DNA from 3 places in the Thalassolituus sp. UBA3500 genome. Region 2 is predicted to be linked to each of the others. Evidence: predicted binding sites of a transcription regulator. Region 2 holds the regulator's gene; each other region holds the start of a gene.
The links. Region 2 encodes sigma-54, which starts transcription at its own class of promoters, with help from an activator protein. Its sites were predicted from a motif close to TGGCACNNNNNTTGCTNT; they were not measured.
Positions count from the first base shown of each region.

Region 1: a site for sigma-54 is predicted at 2,317-2,334, ahead of B2R29_RS10300 (CmpA/NrtA family ABC transporter substrate-binding protein). Genes of this name have one in related genera too.
Region 3: a site for sigma-54 is predicted at 2,831-2,848, ahead of glnA (glutamate--ammonia ligase). Genes of this name have one in related genera too.

Region 1 is NZ_DFQB01000042.1:7,533-11,874, forward strand. It holds gene B2R29_RS10285 (YgiQ family radical SAM protein) at 1-547, opposite strand, end outside; gene B2R29_RS10290 (PA4780 family RIO1-like protein kinase) at 642-1,493, opposite strand; gene B2R29_RS10295 (hydrolase) at 1,555-2,091, opposite strand; gene B2R29_RS10300 (CmpA/NrtA family ABC transporter substrate-binding protein) at 2,530-3,849, shown strand; gene B2R29_RS10305 (ABC transporter permease) at 3,950-4,342, shown strand, end outside.
Region 2 is NZ_DFQB01000059.1:20,341-24,682, reverse strand. It holds gene lptC (LPS export ABC transporter periplasmic protein LptC) at 1-32, shown strand, start outside; gene lptA (lipopolysaccharide transport periplasmic protein LptA) at 16-588, shown strand; gene lptB (LPS export ABC transporter ATP-binding protein) at 585-1,310, shown strand; gene B2R29_RS14530 (RNA polymerase factor sigma-54) at 1,455-3,017, shown strand; gene hpf (ribosome hibernation-promoting factor, HPF/YfiA family) at 3,082-3,384, shown strand; gene ptsN (PTS IIA-like nitrogen regulatory protein PtsN) at 3,388-3,846, shown strand; gene rapZ (RNase adapter RapZ) at 3,864-4,342, shown strand, end outside.
Region 3 is NZ_DFQB01000044.1:79,672-84,013, reverse strand. It holds gene B2R29_RS11210 (OsmC domain/YcaO domain-containing protein) at 1-1,083, opposite strand, end outside; gene glnA (glutamate--ammonia ligase) at 1,360-2,766, opposite strand; gene typA (translational GTPase TypA) at 3,226-4,342, shown strand, end outside.

The sequences.
Region 1 (4,342 bases), on a different contig from region 2:
GTACCGAGCGACGAACCTGATCACTCCAGTAGTCGTACTGAGCGATCCTGCGCAGGGATGCCTCAATACCGCCGATCACAATAGGCACATCTTTGTAGGCTTCACGGCACTTCTGTGAATAGACGATGACCGCCCGGTCTGGACGTTTACCCGGCTCACCGTGAGGCGTGTAGGCATCGTCAGAGCGAACTTTGAGGTCTGCGGTATAGCGGTTGATCATGGAGTCCATGTTGCCCGCAGTAATACCGAAGTAGAAATTCGGCTTACCTAGTTTGGTGAAGTCGTCAGGGTTGTTCCAGTCTGGCTGAGCGATGATCCCCACCCGGAAGCCCTGAGACTCGAGCATCCGCCCCATCACCGCCATGCCGAAGCTGGGATGATCTACGTACGCATCGCCCGTGACAAGAATGACATCACACGAGTCCCAGCCAAGCTGGTCCATTTCTTCCCGCGACATGGGCAAAAACGGTGCTGTGCCGAAACACTCTGCCCAGTATGGATAGTTAGAAAACAGATGATTTTCTTTCTGATTCGAAGGTAGAGACATGGAAACCGCTAAAGTTGACTGCTTTAGTGGGGGATTATCCCCAAACAGAGGCCCCGACTAAAGCGAAATCGTGTAAAACTGAACTCCGATGGTCTTATTCATCATCCTCACGCATGCGAGCGAGGCGTTCTTCCTCCTCCTCCAGCGCCGCCTTAATCGACAGGATCACGGAATCGACATCCGCAGACTCCGCGTCTTCTTCGAACACACCGGTCAGCTCCGTATCGGCAAGCAGCGCCCCGTCCTCGTATAAGGCCCACATTTCTTTGGCGTATCGGGTTGTCAGGAGGTCAGGCGCGAACTGACCATAATATTGAGTCATATTGCGCACATCGCGCTCAAGCATGGCGAAGGCATTGTTGTTGCCCGCAGCGTCGACCGCCTGAGGGAGATCAATAATCACCGGGCCATAGTCATCGACAAGCACATTGAATTCAGAAAGATCACCATGGACGATGCCTTCTATCAACATCAGTTTGATGGCGTCCATAATCTCCGCGTGATCCTCCAGCGCCTGCTCTTCCGACATGCTGACGTCATTGAGGCGCGGAGCCACGTTACCATCCTCATCTGCGACCAGGTCCATGATAAGAACGCCATTAAAACAACCATAAGGCTGAGGCACTCGCACGCCCGCAGCAACCAGCCGGTAAAGCGCATCGACTTCAGCGTTTTGCCATATTTCTTCCTGTTGCTTACGGCCAAAGTTGCTGCCTTTCTCCATCGCACGTCCGCGTCTGGAGTTACGCACGCTACGCCCCTCGCGATACTGTGCAGCTTTCTTGAAACTCCGTTTTGCTGAGTCTTTGTACACCTTGGCGCAGCGGATCTCATTCCCACACCGTACAGTATAAACCGTGGCTTCTTTGCCGCTCATCAGCTGTGAGATGACTTCATCGACAATACCGTCCTCGATCAGAGGAAGAAGGGAACTGGGTGTTTTCATCCGTTAACGCTTATCGATACATAGAATTCTTGTAACACGGAACATTCCGCCGCTATGACACTCATTTAATTAAACGCAGTACATCCTTGAACTCCGGCACCCGGCAGCTGCCGACAAGCTCGAACAGACACATTTCGACACTGGTTGGGCGAGCACCGGCATCCAGCATCCGATCAATCCCTAGCTGGCGGTTTGCAGATGTTCTTGACGACACACAATCAGTCACCACCTCAACCTTACGCCCAAGCTCAATAAGATCTCTGACTGTCTGGTAAACGCAGATGTGGGATTCTATACCGGCCACCAGCCAAGTATGAACACTACTCGCTTCAATCGCATCAACGAAACCCGGCTCACCACAGGCACTGAAGGTGTACTTTGGGATTGGCTCGCCCGGTATCAGTTCGGCTAACTCAGGCGAAGTCGCCCCCAGCTTTTCTGGGTTCTGCTCGAGCCAGAGAATCGGTAAACCAATCGCCTTAGCACCAGAAATCAGAGTTTTCAAAGAGGCATGCATTGCCTCGGAATCGTGCATCAATCGGGCTAACTTACCCTGAACATCAACAATGACCAGGCCGGTACGCTTGCGGTTGAGCATAAAAATTCCTTATTTCACAAATGGTTATAGTGACTACGATAGGAGCTGCACCAGAGTATCACCAATCATCGGCACTCCGCACCAAAACGAGCCGAATGAATAATCAAACACTCAATAATAATTCTCACTTTCACAAATAGAATCCGCTGTCTTTACGATATAAAACCCCGGAACCCCCTATAAAACCTGGTGTCGTCGAAATAATTCAACGCTAGAAATACGAATTGGCACGGTGCTTGTATTAAGCAATTCAGAACTTCAATGGCGAAGTTCGCAATTTTCAAATCAAGATTTACAAAGCAAAGGCGCTTTCGACTCCTGCTAATAGCAGTGCTGTCGTAGCGCCTTTTTTTGTTGCTTAAAAAGGGGAAGGAAATGCGAGGAATCAAAACTCTGCGCCGCACGTTTGTGAAAAGCGCACTGGTATTGGCCGCGGGTATGGCAACCATGTCAGCGCCACTGGTGTCCGCTGAAGAATGGGCAGAAAAAGAAGAACTGAAGTTTGGTTTTATCAAGCTGACCGACATGGCTCCTCTGGCCGTCGCCTATGAAAAAGGTTATTTCGAAGAAGAAGGTCTGTACGTCACTCTGGAAGCTCAGGCTAACTGGAAAGTCCTGCTCGACCGCGTTATCGATGGTCAGCTCGACGGTGCACACATGCTGGCCGGCCAACCTCTGGGCGCAACCATTGGCTTCGGTACTCAGGCACACATCATCACTGCATTCAGCATGGACCTCAACGGTAATGGCATCACGGTATCGAACGATATCTGGAGCCAGATGAAAGAACATATCCCGCACGAAGATGGCAAGCCAGTTCATCCGATCAAAGCAGATGCACTTAAGCCAGTCGTTGAGAAATATAAAGCCGACGGCAAGCCATTCAACATGGGTATGGTGTTCCCGGTTTCAACGCACAACTATGAACTGCGTTACTGGTTGGCAGCAGGCGGTATTCACCCTGGTTACTACGCACCGCACAAAGGTGACACCTCTGGCCAGATTGATGCTGATGCGCTGCTTTCTGTCACGCCACCACCGCAAATGCCTGCAACGATGGAAGCCGGCACCATTTACGGTTACTGCGTGGGCGAACCATGGAACCAGCAGGCTGTATTTAAAGGCATCGGCGTACCTGTTATTACCGACTACGAAATCTGGAAAAACAACCCAGAGAAAGTATTTGGTGTGAGCAAACAGTGGGCAGACAAATACCCAATTACTCACAAGAAAGTGGTTAAAGCGATGATTCGCGCAGCGGCATGGTTGGATGCTGACAACAACGCCAACCGCCCGGAAGCAGTAAAAATCCTGTCTAAATCTCAGTACGTTGGCGCCGACTACGACGTTATTGCTAACTCAATGACGGGCACCTTCGAATACGAGAAAGGCGATAAGCGCGAAGTACCGGACTTCAACGTGTTCTTCCGTTATAACGCGACCTATCCGTACTACTCAGATGCAATCTGGTACCTCACTCAGATGCGTCGCTGGGGTCAGATTTCTGAAGAAAAATCAGATGACTGGTTCATGGAAACAGCGAAGAAAGTTTATCGCCCGGACATCTACGCTTCTGCCGCTAAAGAGCTGATCAAAGAAGGCAAGCTTGATGCGAAAGACTTCCCGGATTTCGCTACCGAGACAGGCTTCAAACCAGCTCAGAAAGGCTTCATCGACAATATCGTCTATGACGGTAGCAAGCCTAATGAGTACCTGAAGAAGTTCGAAATCGGCCTGAAAGGCGCCGAGAAAATCTGATCTGTATACCCGGTCGGATGCAACAAAGTGGGTGAGGTTTTCCTCACCCACCCATTAAAAAGGGTCAACGGACTCAATAGTCCGGACCGAAGGAGTTTTTATGACTACTGCGCTGTCGAATATTGCCTGGATTTCACCCTTCGTAAGTATCGCGAAAGGCGAAGATGTTTCTGGAAATATCCAGACGATTATTAAAACTATTGGTCTGCCACTGGCTGGCTTATTGGTTTTTCTGATGATCTGGCAAGCCGCCGCCAGTAATATCAATACCTCTCTGGGGCAATTCCCCGGACCAGGTGACGTTGTTACCCAGACCAAAGGTCTGCTAACCGAACACTTTACTGAACGCGAAAAAGCAGACGCTTTTTATGAGCGTCAGGAAAAACGTAACGCTGCCCGCGTTAAACAAGACCCGACGTACGTTCCTAAAATCCGGGACTACACAGGTAAGCCAACCTATATCGACCAGATCGGAACCAGCCTTGTTACTGTA
Region 2 (4,342 bases):
GAGTCCGCACGACTTATGAACCTGTTCAATAAACTGGCCGTGATCTCGCTGTCAGTGATTGCTAGCTACGCTGTCGCACTGCCGGATGACTGGCAGAAAGAAATGACGATTCTGTCAGACTCTGCAGAAATCGACCGACGCGCGGGTACCGTCGTCTACGAAGGAAACGTTGTCCTCACTCAGGGCACTCTGAAAATCGAAGCCGACCGTCTGATGATTCTGCGTAACGGTGACACTCTTGAAAAAGCCGTAGCAGAAGGCGATCGTGCCCGCTATCAACAGCAGATCGAAGTCGGCAAACCACTGACCACCGCACTGGGCAATCGCATCGATTATTACACCAGCGAGCGCCGCATCATTATCACTGGCGATGCCGAACTGGAACAGGAAGGCAACATCTTCAGTGGTGAACGCATCACCTATGATATGGCAACAGAGACCGTACGTGCAGATGGCAACATCGCCGAGTCGTCGACCGACAGTACCGACGAAGACTCCGGCCGGATCAAAGTCGTTATCCAGCCGCCCAAACCTGAATCTGACTCAGAACCTGACTCGACAGAATCTCCGGAAGCAGCGACAGAATGAAAACACTGAAGGCAGAACATCTGGCCAAAAGTTACGGCGGCCGTGAAGTCGTTAAAGATGTGTCTATCCGCGTAGAAAGCGGTCAGATCGTTGGTTTGCTGGGCCCCAATGGCGCAGGTAAAACAACCTGTTTTTACATGATCGTTAATCTGGTGCAGGCTGATCGTGGACGCATCATGATCGATGATGAAGACATCAGCCACCTGCCGATGCATGGCCGCGCCCGCAAGGGCATAGGCTATCTGCCACAGGAAGCCTCTATTTTCCGCAAACTCAGCGTTGCCGACAACATCATGGCAATCCTTGAGACCCGCAACGACCTGAATCGACAGCAGCGCAATGAGCAACTGGAGCAGCTGCTGAACGAGTTCCATATTCAGCACATTCGCGACAGCGCGGGTATGGCACTGTCCGGCGGTGAACGCCGCCGCGTCGAGATAGCTCGGGCACTGGCTGCCGAGCCCTCATTCATTCTGCTCGACGAGCCATTCGCCGGGGTCGACCCGATCTCAGTGTCTGACATTATGGATATCATCCGACAGCTAAAAGCCCGGGGCATCGGCGTTCTCATTACTGACCACAACGTGCGTGAAACCCTCGCAATTTGCGAGAAAGCCTTTATCGTTGGAGGCGGGCATATCATCGCCGAAGGCACCGCTGAAGATGTGCTGGCGAACGAACAGGTACGCGAAGTCTACCTCGGCGACGACTTCCGTCTTTGAAACTCAGACCGATGTCACGTACTGTAGAGTTATCTATTTACTCTGGTAAGCAAAATAGGTTCCATACACAAGGACTTTGCCTATAATGCTAAGTACATCAAACAAAAAGATGGTTCGATTTTCAGGTCGTAAATACCGAGTTATATGAAGACATCCCTTCAGATTAAGATGGGCCAGCAGCTGACGATGACGCCCCAGCTGCAACAGGCCATCCGCCTCCTCCAGTTATCCACACTGGACCTGCAACAGGAAATTCAGGAAGCGCTGGATTCTAACCCGATGCTGGAAAGCGAAGAGTTTGATGACAACAGCGACTCCGGCAACGACTCCGGCAACGAGTCCGATAACGATTCCCGCAATTCTGATTCAGACAACAACGACAGAGACAGCCGAGAAGCCTCCTCTGACAATCAGGATTACGACAACTCATACGAAGATAACTCCTACGACGACCAGAGTGGACAGGAGTCTCTCGACGAGCAATGGTCGAGCGAAAAACTGCCTGATGACCTCCCGGTAGACAGCCAGTGGGAAGATACCTATCAGGTGAGTGCTGGCGTTGCCTCCAGCTCCGGCCCCGCTGACGAAGACTTCGACTACGACTCGCGCTATGCAACCAGCGACAACCTGCAGGACCACCTGCTCTGGCAGCTCAACCTGACGCCCATGTCAGACGCTGACCGCGAAGTCGCTACCATGCTGATCGATGGCGTAGACGACGATGGGTATCTGCACACCACCGTTGAAGACGTCATTGAAGCGATGGACCCATCGCTGGAAATCGAAGAAGAAGAAGTTATGGCGGTTCTGCATCGCCTTCAGCAGTTTGATCCGGCGGGTGTTTTCTGCCGCGACCTGCGCGAATGCCTGCTTCTGCAACTGCATCAACTGCCTCAGGGCACCCCCTGGCTCACCGAAGCGCAGCTGATCATACGTGATCACATTGACCTGCTCGGTAGTCGCGACTATCAGTCACTGATGCGCCGCACAAAATTGAAGGAAGATGACCTCAAGTCAGTCATGCGACTGATCAAAGAGCTTAACCCGAAGCCGGGTGCAGGCATTGCCTCAGAAGAATCCGAGTACGTTATTCCAGACGTCATCGTCCGCCAGATCAGAGACGAGTGGCGTGTTGAGCTGAATCCAGAGATTGCGCCCAAGCTGCGGGTGAATGCCGACTACGCATCACTGATTCGCCGCTCAGACAGCAGTGCTGACAATACCTTCCTCAAAGATCACCTGCAGGAAGCACGCTGGTTTATTAAAAGTCTGCAAAGTCGCAATGACACTCTGCTCAAAGTCGCAACCAAAATTGTTGAATTCCAGATAGACTTCTTTGAAGAAGGTGATGAAGGCATGAAGCCACTTGTGCTCCATGACATCGCCGAAGCCGTAGGTATGCATGAGTCGACGATCTCTCGGGTAACCACCCAGAAATACATGCATACCCCACGTGGGATTTTTGAGCTTAAATACTTTTTCTCCAGCCACGTCAGCACCGACAGCGGCGGAGAGTGTTCATCGACGGCTATCCGGGCGATGATCAAGAAACTGATCGCGGACGAAAACACGCGTAAGCCACTCAGTGACAACAAGATAGCAACGATGCTCGGTGAAAAGGGCATCAAAGTGGCACGGCGCACGGTAGCGAAATACCGCGAGGCTATGCTGATACCACCATCGAATGAACGTAAGCAGTTGATTTAGAGTCTGTTATATCAATGTGAACAGATTCTGATTCACCTACCGCCAGCGACACAGGAGACTTGGCATGCAAATCAATATCAGTGGTCATCATGTAGAAGTAACGGAAGCGATGCAGGCGCACGTTGAAGATAAAATGTCGAAGCTTACGCGCCATAGCGACAGCATCACCACAGGTCAGATCACGTTGACCGTCGTTAAAGATCGCCAGACGGCCGAAGGGACGATACACATCACAGGTCACGACCTGCACGCGAAAGCAGAAAACGAAGACATGTACACCGCCATTGATCAGATGGTCGACAAACTGGACCGTCAGGTTCTTAAGCACAAAGAGAAGCAGGTCGCGCGCCAACACGGTCAAGGCTGAAGCATGTCTTTGAGTATTGAGGATATCCTCACACCGGAACGGTCCGTCATTGACGTGACCGTTTCCAGTAAGAAAAAACTGTTAGAACAACTTTCATCTCTGGTTGCTGAAGAAATCGGCGATGCCTCCGCAGACGATATCTACGAACGCCTGTTAGCACGCGAGCGCATGGGAAGCACAGGGATAGGAGAAGGTATTGCCATCCCGCACTGCCGGTTGTTGCAGTGCCAGAAAGCGCTGGGCGTTCTTCTGAGATTAAATACCCCGATAGACTATGATTCTATCGATGGTAATCCGGTCGACCTCGTATTTGCTTTGTTAGTCCCCGAGGAAGCAACCGACGAACACCTTCAGATACTGGCGACACTCGCCAGTAACTTTAATCAGGCGGAATATCGCGAAGCTTTGCGCAACGCGCCAGACGCCAAACGTCTTTTCCAGCGAGCGATCGCAGAGCGGTAGTAATCACGGAGTCGAATATGCGCCTGGTAGTCATCAGCGGAAGATCAGGATCGGGGAAGTCGAGTGCGCTGCACGTGCTCGAAGATCTTGGATTCTATTGCATCGACAACCTGCCCATCGGGCTACTGCCTGCCCTTGCCAGTCAGGCTGACGCCAATGACAAGCTGACCCGGGTTGCGGTCAGTATTGATGCTCGCAATCTCTCGGCCACAGAAGAGCCGATAGAGAAGCTACTGCTCGACCTGCCTAATGATCACTATCAGCTTGATGTGGTTTATCTCGACGCCTCTGAAAAAGTTCTGCTACAGCGATTCAGTGCGACACGACGCAAGCACCCGCTGACAACCCACGAGCTGTCACTGGCAGAAGCCATCGATCAGGAGAAAGACCTCCTTGATCCGCTCGCCAACATGGCGGATCTGACATTAGATACAACGCACATGTCAGTTCACGAGTTGCGCAGCATGATTCGCCTGCGGGTTGCAGACCGCCCCAA
Region 3 (4,342 bases), on a different contig from region 2:
GGCCAGTTCGCCCTCCAGGATTTCGCGTTTTACAGCGCGCTCAAATATTTCAGACAAGCACTGAACCTGCGCCTCTTCGATGGTATTGCCTGCGCTCATACCATTACTGAGAAACAGGTTCTCAATCAGGTTAGATGGGAAATACACCGTCTCACCATCAGACTGACGAACATAGGGCAAAGAACACACTCCCCGTTCGATGTTGCCCGAGTTCGTATCGATTAAGTGAGAGCCACAAAGCTCACCATCCGGGTTATAAATTTCGAGACAGTATTCATCAAGAATACCTTCGGGCAACTCATCTGCCGGGCCGGGCTGGAACCATTTTTCGTTCGGATAATGCACGAACTCTGCATTAGCAATCTCCTCACCGAAGTACTGATCGTTGTAAAAGAAATTGCAGTTAAGACGCTCCATAAACTCGCCCAATGCGGATGCCAGCGCTGCATCTTTGGTCGCACCTTTACCATTGGTAAAGCACATCTGAGAATCCGCATCACGGATATTCAGCGACCACACATTCGGCACGATATTGCGCCATGATGTGACCTCAATTCGCATACCAAGATCCGCCAGCAGGCCCGTCATCTTCGCAATAGTCTGCTCCAGCGGGAGGTCCTTACCGGTAATGTGGGTACCTTCACCCGCCAGTTCAGGGACATCAAGCAGCGCCTGCGCATCATCATCGAGGTTCTCAACCACATTGATCTGGAAGTCCGGCCCGGTCTGAACGACCTTTTTCACCGTACAGCGATCAATCGAGCGGATAATCCCGGTGCGATCTTTTTCTGAGATATCTTCCGGCAGCTCAACATCAATCTTAAAAATCTGGTTATAACGGTTTTCCGGGTCAACGATGTTGTTCTGGGAAAGGCGGATATTTTCGGTAGGGATATCTCGGGCGTTGCAGTAGACCTTCACGAAGTAGGCCGCACAGAGCGCCGACGATGCCAGAAAATAATCAAACGGCCCAGGCGCCGAGCCATCGCCCTTGTAACGAATCGGCTGATCAGCGATTACGCTGAAGTCATCGAACTTGGCTTCGAGGCGGAGGTTATCGAGAAAGTTGACCTTGATCTGCATGGTAGCGCACCGGGAAAGAGTATCTGTGCGCCATTATCCAGTTTTGAGGGGGTGTGTCGCGGTTGGTTGAATTACAGACACAAAAAAGGGCCGCTAAAGCGACCCTTTCTCAACTCAACTAATCCGCAGATTAGCAAGAGTAGACCATGTCGAACTCTACTGGGTCGGGTTAAGAGTTGTGTTCATGAACACACCGAACCCGCTATTGCAGCAGTTTCAAGCAGACACAAAAAAGGGCCGCTAGAGCGACCCTTTTCAACTCGACTAATCCGAAGATTAGCAAGAGTAGTACATGTCGAACTCTACTGGGTGAGTAGTGTGTTCTACACGGTACACTTCTTCCATCTTCAGCTCGATGTAAGCTTCGATCATGTCTTCGGTGAACACGCCACCAGCAGTCAGGAAGTCTTTATCAGCTTCGAGGCTTTCCAGCGCTTCACGCAGTGAACCACAAACCTGTGGAATCTTAGCAGCTTCTTCAGCTGGCAGATCGTACAGGTCTTTGTCAGCTGCATCGCCAGGGTGGATCTTGTTCTTAACACCGTCAAGGCCAGCCATCAGCATAGCTGCGAACGCCAGGTATGGGTTAGCAGTTGGATCTGGGAAGCGGGCTTCAATACGCTTGCCTTTAGGGCTTGCAACGTATGGGATACGGATAGAAGCAGAACGGTTACGGGCAGAATATGCCAGCATTACTGGAGCTTCGAAGCCTGGGATCAGACGCTTGTACGAGTTAGTAGACGGGTTGGTGAACGCGTTCAGTGCTTTAGCGTGCTTGATGATACCGCCGATGTAGAACAGAGCAGTCTCAGACAGGCCAGCATAGCCGTCGCCAGCGAACATGTTTTCGCCATCTTTCCAGAAAGACTGGTGAACGTGCATACCAGAACCGTTGTCACCAACGATTGGCTTAGGCATGAAGGTAGCCGTTTTGCCGTATGCAGCAGCAACGTTGTGGATTACGTATTTCAGAGTCTGAACTTCGTCCGCTTTCTTAACCAGAGTGTTGAACTTAACACCGATCTCGTTCTGACCCGCGTTCGCCACTTCGTGGTGGTGAACTTCTACGTCCTGGCCAGTAGCCATCAGGGTGTTACACATAGCGGCACGGATGTCGTGCAGGCTATCAACAGGTGGTACAGGAAAGTAACCGCCTTTAACACGTGGACGGTGACCCAGGTTGCCGCCTTCTACTTTAGAAGCAGTGGCCCATGCGCCTTCGTCAGAGTTGATTTTGTAGAAGTTGCCCTGCATATCAGAGCCCCAGGTTACGTCATCAAAGATGAAGAATTCTGGCTCTGGACCGAAGAAAGCAGTGTCACCCAGACCAGTAGACTGCAGGTAAGCTTCAGCACGCTTAGCAACAGAACGTGGATCACGCTCGTAACCTTGCATAGTTGAAGGCTCGATGATGTCACAACGCAGGATCAGAGTAGCGTCTTCTGTGAACGGGTCCATGTAGCAGGTTTCGTCATCTGGCATCAGGATCATGTCAGATTCGTTAATACCCTTCCAACCAGAAATAGAAGAACCATCGAACATCTGGCCAGTTTCGAAGAATTCTTCGTCAACGTAAGAAGCCGGAATAGTAACGTGCTGTTCTTTACCCTTGGTGTCAGTGAAACGCAGGTCTACCCACGTCACTTCATTCTCTTTGATCAGGTTCAGAGTGTTCTCTGACATTGTCTTTCTCCAGATGCTGGTTCTATTAAGTTCGGGGCAAGCCCCGGATTCCATGCTCACTGTTAGAGCAAGTAGTGTGCCATTTTGGACATCACTGCGAACCCGCTATTTACGGGCTAAACCGGAATGTCGCACACTGCAAATGCACCTCTATGAATCACACATCTGGCAATGTGCACTATTTTGATGCAATTATATCCATCCATCGGGTGTGCGATTTCAGGCCCGCACAGTATATGTTCACCGGCCCCCTGCCGTATATGCTCTTTGGTGCAATTCCATGCCTTTTTTATCCCGCCTTCTGGCGCACCGAAACCTCTTGTGTATTCCTGCGACACAGAATGAAAGAAATATCCCAGCTGTAATGTCTTTCAGGTATACTCCGCGCTCAAATTTTAACCTGCTCCTGACTCTGCCTGCGCAGTGCCATCAGGGCTAACCATTCTGAAGGCTACTGTTGTGATTGAGAATCTCAGAAACATCGCCATCATCGCTCACGTTGACCACGGCAAAACCACTCTGGTCGACAAGCTGCTAGAGCAGTCCGGTACTCTGGACCGCAACCAGGGCGGCGAGCGCGTGATGGACTCCAACGATCAGGAGAAAGAACGCGGTATTACCATTCTGGCGAAAAACACCGCTATTAAATGGAACGACTACCGTATTAACATCGTCGACACCCCTGGACACGCTGACTTCGGTGGCGAAGTTGAGCGCGTAATGTCGATGGTCGACTCAGTATGTCTGCTGGTAGACGCGGTTGATGGCCCTATGCCTCAGACCCGCTTCGTAACGCAGAAAGCATTCGAGCGCGGCCTGCGTCCGATTGTTGTAATCAACAAGATCGACCGTCCGGGCGCACGTCCTGACTGGGTTATGGATGAAATCTTCGACCTGTTCGACCGCCTCGGCGCGACCGAAGAACAGCTCGACTTCCCGGTGATTTACGCATCCGCCCTGAACGGCATCGCGGGTGATGATCCTGACAACATGGCTGACGATATGACGCCACTGTTCCAGATGATCGTTGATCACGTTGAAGCACCTAACGTTGAACTGGACGGCCCGTTCCAGATGCAGGTTTCTGCACTCGACTACGACAGTTTTGTTGGCGTCATCGGTGTTGGCCGTATTAAGCGCGGCAAGCTGAAGCCTGGTACAGACGTTCAACTGATTACAGCTGAAGGCAACACCCGCAAGGGCCGCATTCAGCAGGTAAAAGGTTTTCACGGCCTGAACCGTGTCGACGTTGAAGAAGCCAATGCAGGTGACATCGTCTGTATCTCTGGTATCGACGGCCTGAACATTTCTGACACTCTGTGTGCTGTTGGCAATGTAGAAGCTATGCCTGCACTGACGGTGGACGAGCCAACGGTAAGCATGACTTTCCAGGTGAACGATTCACCGTTCGCTGGTAAAGAAGGTAAATACGTTACCTCCCGTAATATCAAAGACCGTCTGGAACAGGAATTGATCCACAACGTTGCTCTTCGTGTTGAAGAAGGCGACAGCCCGGAGAAGTTTAAAGTTTCTGGTCGTGGTGAGCTGCACCTCTCTGTACTGATCGAAACCATGC